DNA from 2 places in the Oribacterium sp. HCP28S3_H8 genome. Region 2 is predicted to be linked to the other one. Evidence: predicted binding sites of a transcription regulator. Region 2 holds the regulator's gene; the other holds the start of a gene.
The links. Region 2 encodes NrdR, which represses ribonucleotide reductase genes. Its sites were predicted from a motif close to CACAANATNTTGTG; they were not measured.
Positions count from the first base shown of each region.

Region 1: the regulator NrdR is predicted to act here: its motif matches at 4,335-4,348, upstream of nrdD (anaerobic ribonucleoside-triphosphate reductase).

Region 1 is NZ_JBQHUZ010000002.1:176,923-184,168, forward strand. Features, by position in the region: gene ACTNEN_RS02940 (SLC13 family permease) at 1-936, shown strand, start outside; gene ACTNEN_RS02945 (MBL fold metallo-hydrolase) at 1,011-1,898, shown strand; gene ACTNEN_RS02950 (carbon starvation CstA family protein) at 2,081-3,823, opposite strand; gene nrdD (anaerobic ribonucleoside-triphosphate reductase) at 4,524-6,773, shown strand; gene ACTNEN_RS02960 (aconitate hydratase) at 7,063-7,246, shown strand, end outside.
Region 2 is NZ_JBQHUZ010000005.1:213,822-221,067, forward strand. Features, by position in the region: gene ACTNEN_RS08115 (DUF2752 domain-containing protein) at 123-515, opposite strand; gene ACTNEN_RS08120 (YitT family protein) at 567-1,427, opposite strand; gene ACTNEN_RS08125 (hypothetical protein) at 1,602-2,510, opposite strand; gene ACTNEN_RS08130 (2-hydroxycarboxylate transporter family protein) at 2,613-3,950, opposite strand; gene ACTNEN_RS08135 (shikimate kinase) at 4,115-4,627, opposite strand; gene aroD (type I 3-dehydroquinate dehydratase) at 4,636-5,382, opposite strand; gene nrdR (transcriptional regulator NrdR) at 5,413-5,892, opposite strand; gene ACTNEN_RS08150 (DUF975 family protein) at 5,913-6,947, opposite strand.

The DNA.
Region 1 (7,246 bases), on a different contig from region 2:
ATGTTTGCATTTATGGAAACGATGGATGATTCTGGTGAAATTACACCGAGCCGGCTTCTGCTTCCGCTTCTTGGAGTTATGCAGATATGGAAAGGATTTATACCAATCGGAATCGGAGCTACAACATTTGCATCAGTTAATGCAAAATATGAAGGCATTATTCAAAATGAAAATGTAATGCTTCAGATGTTGGATCCGTTTAAAGTCACAATACTTCCGGTGATCGTATTAACCATTTATTGTTTGTTTGCTTGGAAGTTAATGCCCAGAACTACGCAGACCAATAAAGCGGCGTTAAAGGACGTCAAGGATCAGAAGACACTGGATCCAGTAAAAGAAAAGATAATTTATGCAGTTTTTGTCGGGGTTATGGCATGTTTGGTACTTAATAAATTTACCGGAAGCTTTATGTATCTTGCTCCGTCAGTAGGGCTTTTAATTCTTTTGTATACTGGAGCATTTTCGGTACAGGAAGCTGTGCACGCACTTACTGCTGATATGGTTTGGATGATGGCAGGTGTATTAACAATGGCTTCAGCGTTGGGATCATCGGGGGCCGGAGAACTGATTGGAAGTGCGATCATTGGCGTACTCGGAGACCATCCAAGTTCGTTTATGATTATCTTTACTTTCACTGCAGTTACTATTATCATGACATCTTTTATATCCAATGCGGGGTGTTCAAATGTTCTGATTCCCATTGCTGCAAGTATTGCTCTGGCAGGCAATATGGATCCGCGAGGGCTTATCCTTGCAATCAACATTGGGTGTCGTCTGGCTATTGGATTTCCTTCTGGATCTGGAGAAGGTGCGGTCACATATGCTGCAGGTGGTTACAATCCGGCTAAGGTGGCAAAATTTACGGTACCATATATTGTACTTGCAATCATTGCTGTTTCGGTAAGCTGCAATTTCTTTTTCCTGGTTTATGGATAAAAGATAAGGCAGATTTTGTGATGATTAGGAAATACTGCGCATAAATATGTTTGTAGCATGAAAGGAGATGCATTATGATGAGCGATGAAAAAATATTTGGATACAAAAATCCGAAACCTAGATGCGGAGGTCACCTGAATGAGAGATGGAAGTATACAGAGCCGGTGTATCGTATGGCACCTCATGTTTGGAATGTAGGCGGACAGGATGATGTAAGTGCATATCTGCTTGATAGCGGAGATGGGTTGATCCTTATTGACACAGGTTATGAAGCTACATTGTATCTTCTTATAGATCGGATATATCAATCAGGACATAATCCGAGAGATATCAAAAAGATTCTGCTTAGTCATTATCACGGAGATCACACACAGGGCGCAAGATTGCTTAAGGAAATGACAGGTGCAGAGATCTGGTTATCCAGGGAAGATGAAAAAAATCATCAGAGAACCAGAGATGACAGCTTTCCAATGCCTGTATTACCATATACTGTAGACTGCTTCTATGATGATAATACGCCTATTATTTTAGGCAGATTCAGCATTCGGACTAAGCTTACGCCGGGACATACTCTTGGTGCGACTTCATTCTTTTTTGATGATACGGATGATGAAACCGGTAAAACATATCACTGCGCAATGCATGGTGGCATGGGAACCAAAATGATGTGCCCTGGTACAAAACAGATGGAACATGAACTGACCACGCCGGAAACAGCGGAGAGATTTATTAACGATCTTAAAGAAATGGCACAGTGGCCTGTAGATATTAACCTTCCGAGCCATTTAAATCAAGCCAATATAGATGAAGTACTGCCGACAATAAAGGATTATAATGATTATTCTATTTTCGTTACAGATTATAGCTGGCATGATATGTGTATAAATCGGGCAGAGGAAGTCATGTCCTATTATCCAAAAAAGTATCCTCATTTGGTCAGAACCTGCCCTACCAGATCATGATCTGATATGGTAAGGTTTCGGAATTATCCTGGCAAAAACAAAGCATGAAAAACCGGGCGGCTCCTAAGTGGGAACTGCCCGGTTTTTCATGCTTATATTGGTTTATGAATAGAAGTATTGGTTAATGATTTGTTTCATAATTCATAATGATCAAGCACTGCTTAATAAGGCAATGGATAGTCTCAGGCTGCGGAAACAGCATTCTCTGCATCCTTATTGAGATCTGAGCCAGCCTTGGTTGCGATAAGCTTGCGAATGCAGGTAACCGCAACGATAACACCAAGTACAATCAGAAATGCCGCCACTACAAGCTGCAGACCATTGACAAGCAGCGTACCTGTGCCATTGGCAAATGCCTTAACATTGCCAACGATGTTAAGAGCGATGGCTGTAAAGGTTACACAAAGCATGATGGTCATCGGGATGTAAAGCATCCAGCCCTTCCGACCGGTAGCTTTTAAGAAAACAGCGATACCGATGAGTACCAGTGCGGCAAGCAGCTGATTGGCTGATCCAAACAGAGCCCAAACCTTTGTATATCCACCAAGGCAAAGCAGATATCCAGGAATCAGCGTAACAAGAGTTGCAAAATACTGGTTTGTAAAAAGCTTCTGCCATGCAGGAACCTTTGCCGGATCCGTTTCATCAGGTCTGAAAAGCTCCTGGAAGGACATACGACCGATTCTTGCTACAGAGTCAAGTGAAGTTAATGCAAGTGCGGATACGCACATGGTCATAAATACATTTGCTACAGAGTTTGGCAGACCAAAGGTCTCAAGGAATCCGGCAACACCCTGTGAAAAGATCTGGAACGGCGTGAGATCTGCAGGTACAGCACCGTTGACTGCAACGGCACCACAGATCAGGAGTGAGCAGACACCAAGGAGTGTCTCAAGAACCATTGCACCATATCCGACAAAGAGCATATCCTTCTCATTGCGGACAGTCTTGGAAGAAGTACCTGAGGATACAAGGCTATGGAATCCGGAAACAGCACCGCAGGCAATTGTTACAAACAGGGTCGGGAACATGTAGCTCTTGACACCCTTGGCATTGGTAAGAACAAAGCCGTTAAATGCGTTAAGCTTCATATCCGGATGTGCAACAACAAGACCAACAACAGCGCCGACAATCATGCCAACGAGCATAAAGCTTGTAAGATAATCTCTAGGCTGCATCAGAAGCCACATCGGCATTACAGATGCTGCAAAAAGATAAGCCATAATCACGAAATTCCACTGTGATCCGGTAAGGTAGATCGGAAGATACATACCAGCGGCAAACATTGCAACCAGAAGTACAATTGCGGTTACAGACTTTGCAGCTTCAGACATATTTTTGAAATGACGCTGTACAAGACCAAAAGCCATAGCGACAAAGATAAAGAGCATGGAAATGGTTGCAGCTGCAGCACCATTAAAGTTCTGCGTAACAGTTCCATCAGCTGCTTTTGTAAAGCCATTGAAGGTGCTGCTGGTCATGGAAGTAAATGCTGCAATGACGAGCAGTGTAAACAGCCAGCAGAACAGAGAGAAAAATCTTCGACCGGCCTTGCCGATATATTTTTCAATAACGAGACCAATGGACTTGCCATCATTCTTTACAGAAGCGTACAGAGCTCCGAAATCCTGTACGGCACCAAAGAAGATACCGCCAAAGAGGAGCCATAAAAAGCATGGAACCCATCCAAATGCTGCAGCAAGAATCGGTCCCTGTACCGGACCTGCACCAGCGATGGATGAAAACTGATGGGTAAAAACGGTTAATTTTGATGAAGGGACATAATCCTCACCATCCTCATACTTTTTAGCCGGAGTGACGGCCTTTTCATCAATGCCCCATGTCCGAGCAAGATATTTACCGTAGATATGGTAGCCACCTAACAAACAGACACCGGCGATAAGCAATATTACCAAGCTATTCATAATTAGCTCCCCCTTTGGAATGTTGTTTTTTTGAATGAAACCGACTCTAGCACTTCATAAATCGAAGTTCAATGCCTTTATCAGACTTTGTAAAATCTTTGTGAAATATTAAATTTTTATAATATTTTAATGGCATTGAATTAACTATTATGCCATATAGTTATGGAATCACTGATATTCCTGCGTGAAATGCCGATTTTTGGAATGGATTTGTAAGGATGCGTTTGCTGTGCTTTGCGTTACGATTCGGGCATGTTTGTTTCATTACTGCAAATAGACCGAAGGCGAGATTATGATACTTGCGAGCAGCAGGAAACAAGAAATAATAAATGAGATATAAGATAAGAAGTAAGAGACTAAAAATAATAGATCATCGACTAGAGGCAAGATACAAATGAATAAAATTCTTGACGAAAAATATCCGGAAATTTTTACAGAATAAACAAAACTAGATCCAGGAGTTATAATGCTCTTTCTTTTTTCTTGAATTTGTCGTATAGTAATCATCGCACACAATATGTTGGGCTTGAGATTAATATAACAACAATATTTTGTTTTAAAAAACACGTAAATGTAAGTAAATACGCCATGTAAGCGCCGTTTCAGCATAAATCCGGAAACAGGTTCAGCGATTTGTTAATCATAGACGGACAGAGTGGCAGGTCAATTTATGATATTTCAGGGGAGAGGAATGCAGGATATGAATACACAGGACAATGAAATCCAGGTTAAAACCAATGTGATCAAGCGTAACGGCAAGGAAGTAAAGTTTGATATCAGCAAGATTGCCAATGCCATTCGTAAGGCAAACAATGAGGTGGAGCCGATCTACCGGATGAATGAGTATCAGATCCTTGGTGTTGCAGATACGGTTGCTAAAAAGGTATCGCAGTCTTCTCATGCGGTTAATGTTGAGGATATCCAGGATATGGTGGAGACTGGCATCATGGAGATGCGTGGCTACGAGGTTGCGCAGAAGTATGTGCGTTACCGCTATAAGAGAGAAATCGCCCGGAAATCCAACACTACAGATGATGAGATTCTTTCACTTATTGATCAGGCAAACGAGGAGCTGAAGCAGGAAAACTCCAACAAAAACCCGGTGATCAACTCTACACAGCGTGATTACATGGCCGGAGAGGTTTCCAGGGACCTTACCCGTCGTCTGCTGCTGCCGGAGGATGTAGTCAAGGCGCATGAGGAAGGCGAAATTCATTTCCATGATTCAGACTACTATGCGCAGAAGGAGCATAACTGTGACCTCATTAATCTTGAGGATATGCTTCAGAACGGTACGGTTATTTCGGAGACCATGATTGAGAAGCCGCATAGCTTTTACACAGCCTGCAACATTACAACACAGATCATTGCTCAGGTCGCATCCAATCAGTATGGCGGACAGTCATTTACCCTGTCTCATCTGGCACCGTTTGTTGATATCAGCCGTAAAAAGATCCGGGAACAGGTTATCGCCGAGCGTAAGGAAAATGGGGATGATCTGGATGAGGCAAAGATTGAGAAAACGGTACATAAGCGCCTCAGAGAGGAAATTACTCGCGGCGTACAGACCATCCAGTATCAGCTGATCACGTTAATGACCTGTAATGGACAGGCGCCGTTTGTTACGATGTTTATGTATCTGGATGAGGTTGAGGACGGACAGCTGAGAGATGACCTTGCCATGGTTATCGAGGAGGTCCTCAAGCAGCGGATGCAGGGCGTAAAAAATGAGAAGGGCGTCTGGATCACACCGGCATTCCCCAAGATCATTTATGTGCTGGATGAGGACAATATTTATCCGGAGTCCAAGTACTATTATCTTACAGAGCTTGCTGCAAGATGCACTGCCAAGAGGATGGTTCCGGACTACATTTCCGCCAAGAAGATGAAGGAATATAAGGGCGATGTATATCCGTGCATGGGCTGCCGTTCCTTCCTGACTCCGGACAATGAGCAGCAGCCGGAAGGGCTTTGCAACGATGATAACAAGGCGGGTGCGCTGAATTACAAGCAGGGTCAGCACAAGTATTACGGACGGTTCAACCAGGGCGTTGTTACCATTAACCTTGTAGATGTTGCATGCTCAAGCTACGGAGATATGGACAAGTTCTGGCAGATCCTGGACGAGAGACTGGAGCTCTGCCACAAAGCACTGAAGTTAAGACATGAGAGACTGATGAATACGGTTTCCGATGTAGCTCCGATCCTCTGGCAGTATGGAGCGCTCGCAAGACTTAAGAAGGGTGAGACTATTGACAAGCTTCTGTTTGGCAATTATTCCACACTTTCTCTCGGGTATGCAGGTCTCTATGAGATGACCATGCGGATGCTTGGCGTATCGCATACCGAGGAGCATCAGGGCAAGCCTTTTGCTTTAAAAGTTATGCAGCACCTCAATGATAAGTGCACGGAGTGGAGAAAAGAGGAGAACATCAGCTATTCACTTTACGGCACACCGATGGAGTCCACAACGTATAAGTTTGCGAAGTGCCTCCAGAAGCGTTTTGGCGTGATCAAGGATGTAACGGATCATAACTACATCACCAATTCCTACCATGTAAATGTACGTGAGCAGATTGATGCATTTACAAAGCTTAAGTTTGAGTCCGATTTCCAGAAGCTCTCTCCGGGTGGAGCCATCAGCTATGTTGAGGTTCCGAACATGCAGAACAATATCCCGGCGGTACTGTCTGTCATGAAGTTTATTTATGACAACATCATGTACGCAGAGCTGAATACCAAATCAGATTACTGCGAATGCTGCGGATACGATGGTGAAATCAAAATCGTCGAGGATGAAAACGGCAAGCTGGTTTGGGAGTGTCCGAACTGCGGCAACCGTGATCAGTCCAAGATGTCTGTTGCGAGAAGAACCTGCGGCTACATTGGAACCCAGTTCTGGAATCAGGGGCGTACACAGGAGATTAAGGACAGAGTCCTGCACCTGTAATAGCAGACTTTATGCCTGGCGGAATAATAAAAACATAAATGCAAGTGGATTTCCGTTAACTATTTATTGAAACGTTAAACTGAAATATCCATATAAGAGGCGTGTCGCATGAGCACATAAAGTGCCGGCGGCAGCCTCTTTTTTATCTGAGGACATTCCAAATTGGAATACCATTATTTGTTTATTGCATTTCTTTCTTTTCTGCAGCATCAAGTACAATGGAAGCATAGAAAATTGACAAATAATTAACTACGAGAATATAAGAAACGTCAGGGAGGAAAACATAAGCATGGGAGATTCACTAACACGTAAGATTATTCGTTCACATATGGTCGCTGGCTCGATGCAGCCGGGAGAAGATGTATTTGTCAAGGTCGATCAGACGCTGACACATGATATCAATGCCGTTATGACCTATCTTGGATTTGAGCAGCTGGGCATCCCGACACAGGTAAAAACATCGGTATCCTATC
Region 2 (7,246 bases):
AGACGCTTATAAAATATAAGACATAAAAAACAGCAGGATCAGCATACGTTAAAGCCTCTCCTGCTGCTTTTGTTATAGCCTGAGCTCCAGCATGCGTATAAGCAGTATATTTTTATCTAAACTCAATACAGCGGATACACTGACAGATTTCTCACCACTCCAAATGCTATAAGCAAAACTCCCACCATAATAAGCGGTCCTCTCTCCCATGGTCGAGGTACAACAAAGCCTGTTTTCAGGAAGCGAATGTAAATATCCCCTATCACCACGCACAGTGCAGGGAGCAGAATCAGCAGTACCGGATTATACCAGAATGCCCGCCGGAGCTCTCCTCTTAAAAGAGCCAGGAGCATATGCGTAGCACCGCATCCGGGACAGTTCCATCCGGTAATACGATGAAAGAAGCAGATATCAATATGCAGACAATAAGAAAGAGAAAGAAAAAAGGCTACAAGCATCCATAAAATGATATTTCGCGCAAGACGACCTTTCAAGCCCGGATCCCTTTGATCCATCCTGCTCATCTGATCTATACGATTTATACTGTTCATATCCGTCTATCGACATCAGTCCTTCGGTCTCATATAAAAACGACCGGCAATTTCCGTAGACCGTATGGAATTAATAAAGGCATGGGGATCAATTTCTTTGACCGTCTGAATCACCTTGTGCGTATCACTTGCCGATACCACAGAGTAAACCACCTTGTGCTTCTGATGCTTAAACGATCCCTCCGCATCCATGATGGAAGCACCGTGATGACATACATCGTGGATCGCTGCCGCTACCTCCTGTGATTTGTCCGTTATAATAAATAAGGTCTGCCTCTGATAGTTCCGGTACGCAGTATGCAGCATCTGCGTGGAAACATACTGAAATATGATAGAATACAATGCCTTATCCCAGCCAAACAGGATACCTGCACTGCCGAGGATCAGGACATTAAGTCCCAGAATCAGGTTCCAGGTTTCCATACCCTTTTTCTGTGATAAATAGATGGCAATAAAGTCTGTTCCACCGGAGGTCGCATCTACCATAAGGCAGAGGCTGATGACCAGTCCGTTAATAAGACCGCCGAAGATTGAAATCAGCAGTGTGTCATACGTCACAACCATCGCCGGTAACAGATCCGTAAAAAAACCAGTAAGCAGAATCATAATCAGCGAAAACAATGTAAATTTTTTTCCGATAAATCTAAAGCCAATATAAACAGGAATTGCATTCAACACGATATTGACCGCAGAATACGGGATCGCATGATGGAAATAAAGCTGACTGACTCTCTGAATCAGAACGGTAAGTCCGGTTGCTCCGCCCGGATACAATCCTCCTGCACGAACAAATGTGCGAATGTTTACAGCCATCAGAAAGGCCGCAAAAATAACCACGATCAATCGCTTCAGATCCTGCTTCGGTTCAAACTTCATTCAATTCACCCTGTCTACATTAGTATTTCTGAGATGCCATAGATCTCCTCTGCATTTCAGACATGTATGTCTGTAATATCACGTATCCGGACTTTACGCAATAGAAATTACATCATATAGCACAATAGGCCCTATCTTTATCTGATTTTTTACCGGACCATTTACCCGCAGGTTTCACTCGCGGATCACTACAAATCCATCCGCATCCTGCTGCCCGATCTCTTTACCGGTATCGTCCCGTACCACTTCCTGATATACATAATATTTCTCCGGATGCTCCAGCAGTTCTCTGGCTCTTGTTTCCGGGTAAAGTCCTCTCTCATTCTCTAAAACTGCCTTGAGCTTCTTGACTCCATTTTCTTTCTGTCCCGTACGTAGATAGTACTCGGCAAGCTCCAGTGCAATTTCCTTTTTATGAATCAGATTGGTGGAGAGCTTCTCCTCTTCCTCCAGATATGCAATATCAGTATTTTCATCACCCTTGGCAGCCGCAATACGTGCTTCCTGCAGCCGTATTACCTGACCGAGATTATCTGCAAGCATCTTGGCTCTTTTTTCTGCGACTTCTTTAATACGATATAAGTCTTCAATCTGAAATAATGCCGCTTCAAAGTCCTTACGCAGAATCTGCAGATTGGCTTTTTGATTGACGATCAATGCCGTTGTTGTAAGCGCATGAATCCTTAACTCCTGAGGTTTCAGGTCTTTAATCGCATCCATGGCACCGTCAAAGTCTCCGAGAGCCTCTCTGGCAAAGGATATATTGTTCTGTCCATGAGCATACTCCGCGAGATTGTGCGGGATCCCGGCATTTAAGGCTTCAAAATGCTCCAGAAATTCCTGAGGCTTACAGTCCTTATAGAGCTCTGCCTGCAGTTCCTTTAACTTACGGGTAGCATACACCGAAGCGATTACCCGGAACAAAATAACTCCGGCAAAAATCCATAGTGCAAAAATAAAAACATTCGTCGGATGCTCTGTTGATAATAGTTCACCATGCAGGTAGAACCAGGCCGCTATACCACCGAGAACTCCCCCCAGTATCATAATCAGATTACTGACTTTTTTAAAATAAACGATCATTAAAAACTCCCGTTATACAAAGGAAGCGCCACCCAAGACGGACAGCGCTTCCCGGTTTAATCTACCGTATATTCTGTTGTAAAAGTTTGTCTCCAGAACGTCTTACAGCATGAAGGAGAAGACGAAGGATGCAATGATCAGGACGATACCGCCGCCCAGACGGGATGAAAGCTGAGAGTAAGCAATGAGATCCATACGATCTGCAGCGCCGAGGCAAGCCAGGTCACCGTTACCACCACGGTTAGCCATGCAAAGACCAGCAGTGATAGCAGAATCGATCGGATAGAAGCCTACCAGGTAACCAACAGCAGCAGAACCAATAATAGCACCGATAACGATCATGAGAGCCATGATGATGTTGGAAGGAGCAACTGCTTTGAACAGCTCGCCAAGATTAAAGTCTGCGCCCATGCCGACCATGATGATGATACCCAGCTGACCGGAGAAGAAGGACTGCAGTCTCTTGGCACCTGCTCTTACTCTTGCAGGGACCAGACCTGTAGCTGCAAGGATAACAACAAAGATAATCATGTAAGCATACTTATGGATCGGTGCTCCTGCAATCTTAGGCAGAATCACAGAGCTCATAAGAATACCAACTGAGAAGCATGCAAAGGCAAGGAGCAGTGCTCCGGAAAGATCGGTATTATCTGTTTTGATCTTCTCATCATCTCTTGCAAGCTCTTCTGCGCCACGGATCAGAGTCTTCTTATCACCGGTAAGAGATGGAACCTTCTCACCAAGAGCATTGAGTGCTGCAGAAGCAATAATACAGAAAATATTGGCAATTGTCAGTACGATGATAGCAAAGGAATAGTAGTTTGCTGCCGCATCTCCTGTAACCTGCTCATAGATCTGTGAAAGAGGTACTGCACCGGCACCATTACCGCCACCCATGATCGGAAGTGTATACTTGATCAGTGTGTCAGAGAATGGAATGCCAAAGATGGCACCGGTAATTCCACCAAGGATCGTAGCTGCCAGCAAGCCACCGAGGATTGCCGGGATATAACCCGCAAACGAACGAAGCAGAATATCACGATCCAGAGAAAGAACCGAACCGATAATCAGCATGATGATAAACATCTCAAGGAAGTTTGCATCATCTGAAATAAAGCTGTTGATTGCATCAAGTCCTGCCTCTGGTACAAGGTTGAACTGCTTGAGGACTGCAACACCAAAGAATGTAGCAAGAAGTCCGCCGCCGATGTAAGTGTTCCAGATCGGTACTCTCTCGCCAATCTCATTAAAGATTACTGCGAGACCAAAGCAGATTGCAAGTGTACCAGCCATTGTGGTAGACTGTACCATCTTTGGACCATCCTTGCCCTGTACGGTAAGGTACATTGGGATAAGGCAAAGCAGGATACAGATCACTGCCTGCCACCATGGTAATCCGCCAAGCCATAGCCCGGTTCTAGCGTTTTTGTCTTCAGCCATAAAATAACCCCCTTTAATTATGATACTGAACTGACATGTAATATCATTACTGGATAAATTTTAACATAATGACATTTTTATTACAATCTGCTTCACCGGAAAAAGGTTTCATTTACATACATTTTTATATATGAGGTATATAGGCAAATACTATAATGATAGTGCTAAAGCTGTGTCAGAATCTGTGCGCAGATTTCCTCTATGCTTCTGCCATCTGTAGATATAATATCCTCTGCAAGCTCCCGGTAAATCGGGTCACGTTTCTCAAGTATTTCACTGATATCCTTCACATTCACATGTCCTTTAAGCACCGGACGATCAGTCTGATTAACATTAAGTCTTTCTGCTACTGTTTCCGGGGTCACGGAAAGATAAATGATGCGGCCTCGTCCTCGCATCAGCTGCCGGTTCACCTCACGTAGAGGTGTTCCTCCGCCGCAGGATATGATCGCATGCTCCGATGTAAGGTCCGAAAGCACTTTCGTTTCAAGTTCTCTGAAATATTCTTCACCAAACTGCTTAAATATCCCGGATATAGGCATTCCTGCCCTGGACTCAATTTCACTGTCCATCTCCAGGACCGGCAATCCGGTCAATTCAGAAAGTTTGGATGCCACAGTTGATTTGCCGCTTGCCATAAAACCGATCAGATAAATATTGCCCTCAATTTCTTTCATCGTCTGCCTCATCCCTCAAAAACATCCAAAAGATTCCTTACAAGCTCCACCGGCATCTGCCCTGGCGCTGATGCCTCATCTGCTGCCGCAAATGTATAATCAGAGCCAAATACATTTCCTGAAATCCTGCTGATTTTACCAAGGCTGCCCATTGACATTGCAATAATCTCATGCCGCGCGTGATCCTCCAGGCGAAACTCTGTAACTGCATACAAAAGTCTTGCTACATCTCTTGGATCCTTAGGCATATATGCTGTTTTTACAATGTCCGCTCCGGTACCTGCAAGCTCCCGGAACTTTTGTAAAAGCTCCGCAGTCTCCGGGGTAAAATGGAAGTTATGATACGAGGCAATTGTCGCGATATTTGCATTCGCAGCATCAAGAAGAAGTCTGTGCACGATATCAGCATCTCGTCCTGCCTCTATATCTACAAAATCAACACAGCCGGAATCCATCGCGGTAAGGATCGTTTGTAAATAGCTCTCTCTATCCGTCTGAGAGGCTGTATATGGAAATATGCCTCCCTCCGCATCGGTGCGTATCGTAAAAAGCAGCTTTTTTCCGGCAATAATCGCCTGAATCATCTTAAGCACCGGCTTAAAATCATTTGCGAAGTCATCTGCGTAAAGCTCAGATGCAAGATCATATCTCCACTCTACAATGTCCGCTTTTGTCGTAGCGCAAATTTCCGCCTGCCTGCGGATGTCCTTAAGCGTTTTGCCGGTAATCGGCACACAGATTTTTACTTTATTCATCTCTCCCCCCTAATGTATCTCTGATGCCGACTACTGTTCTGTCCCCGACGATGTAGACTTATTTTTAAGGAGCTTACCGATTTCATCTACAAAAGTATTGACATCCTTAAACTCTCTGTAAACAGACGCAAAACGCACATAGGCTACCTGATCAACTTCTTTCAGCTTTTCCATAACAAGCTCACCGATCTGTCTCGTCGGAATTTCCTTTTCACCAGTAGCGAATATTTCATTTTCGATTTCATCCACCATTTTCCGGATTTGATCCGTAGATATCGGACGCTTATGACAGGAGTGCAGAATACCATTCTCGATTTTGGAGCGGTCGTATGGTACTCTGGTCTGATCCTTTTTTATCACCATAAGCGGCATGGTTTCCAGCTTCTCATATGTAGTAAACCGTTTACCGCACTTCTCGCACTGCCGCCTTCTCCGGATCGCCGCATTATCATCCGCTGGTCTCGAATCAATAACTCTGGTATCTTCTGCGCCGCAAAATGGACATTTCATACTATTCCTCTTTCTGTTTATTACGTAGTCTGGTTGGTATCTGCATCATGGGACGAATTCAAAAGCTTTGTCTGCTCCTTATAGTTCTCTGGTTCTAAATCACGTTGTGATTCATCCGGAGATACTTTCTGAGCATTGGAATCTACGCCCTGACCATTATGAGTTGCCTGGTAGATCTCCTCAAAGCTTGCATGTTTTTCCGGGGTGTCTTTTTCCTGTGTCTTAACAGCTTCCGCCTCCTCGGGACTCAGCTCTCTATATTCGGCATAGGGTGTCACATCATCATTTCCATTGCCTTGATAGTCCTCACTATATGCGCTCAGGTAAAAAATAGACTGGGCCGCCATCATATACGGTATCGTCCACAAAAATCCTACTCCGAATGTAATAACGCTAAGCAGGATCCAGGGCAGAAAAGAAAGCATCAGCAAGAGAAAACGGATTTTCCTTTTTTTCATAATATGGATAGAAACGCGAATTGCCGTCCCGGCCTTCATGTCAGGATTATCTGCAGATGCCAGTGGTGCCATACCAAGAACCAGTGCCATATAATAGATCAAAAGTGTAGTGATAATGTTGATGACTTCTACCGTCTTTGTTTGAAATCCCATCCTTAAGCTAAGAAAAAGTTCAGGCATCATCAGCACCCAGCTGATCAACCAGATGATGATCATTACGCCAAGATAATGTCCCATTTGCCGCACTCTAAAACCTTTAAATATATCAAATGGCACACATTTTCTGCCTCTCACAATATTAAGAAACATGATCTCCATGCCAAGGGATGTTCCGATAATAAACCAGAGCAGCAAAGCTACCAGTGCCGCGACGCAGATCCCGGCACATGTAGAAATCAGTAAAGTACTGTATGCACTGCTTCCAAACAGGATGACAGGATCTCTTAGCATCATACCAGCAAGTGCAAGCACCATACTGATCCCGAAGGAAATGCTCACGATTCCGATCACCATAACCAGATACGCTGCAATCGATGCAATCCAGTTGCCATGCATCTGATGCCATGCAAAAGCTTTGATTTCACGGTTTGTCATCATATGTAATACCTCCGTGTTGTGGTCTTATACTTTTCAATACGAGGAAATTATATCATATCTTGTATATACCGTAAATTACGCCTCATAATGTATGGCAAAAATGCATAATTTAAGAAAGCTGCATAAAAAGCTGTGATAGATAACAAAGATAAAATAATAATAATAAATAGCACGCCAACGTAAAAGCAAAAAAATCAATTTACACAAAAAGAGCAGGCCATCTGACCTGCTCTCCTCTCATGCCTTGAAAATCGCATACCGCTTTATCCATAAACACATTTCATAAAACATCAAACCTA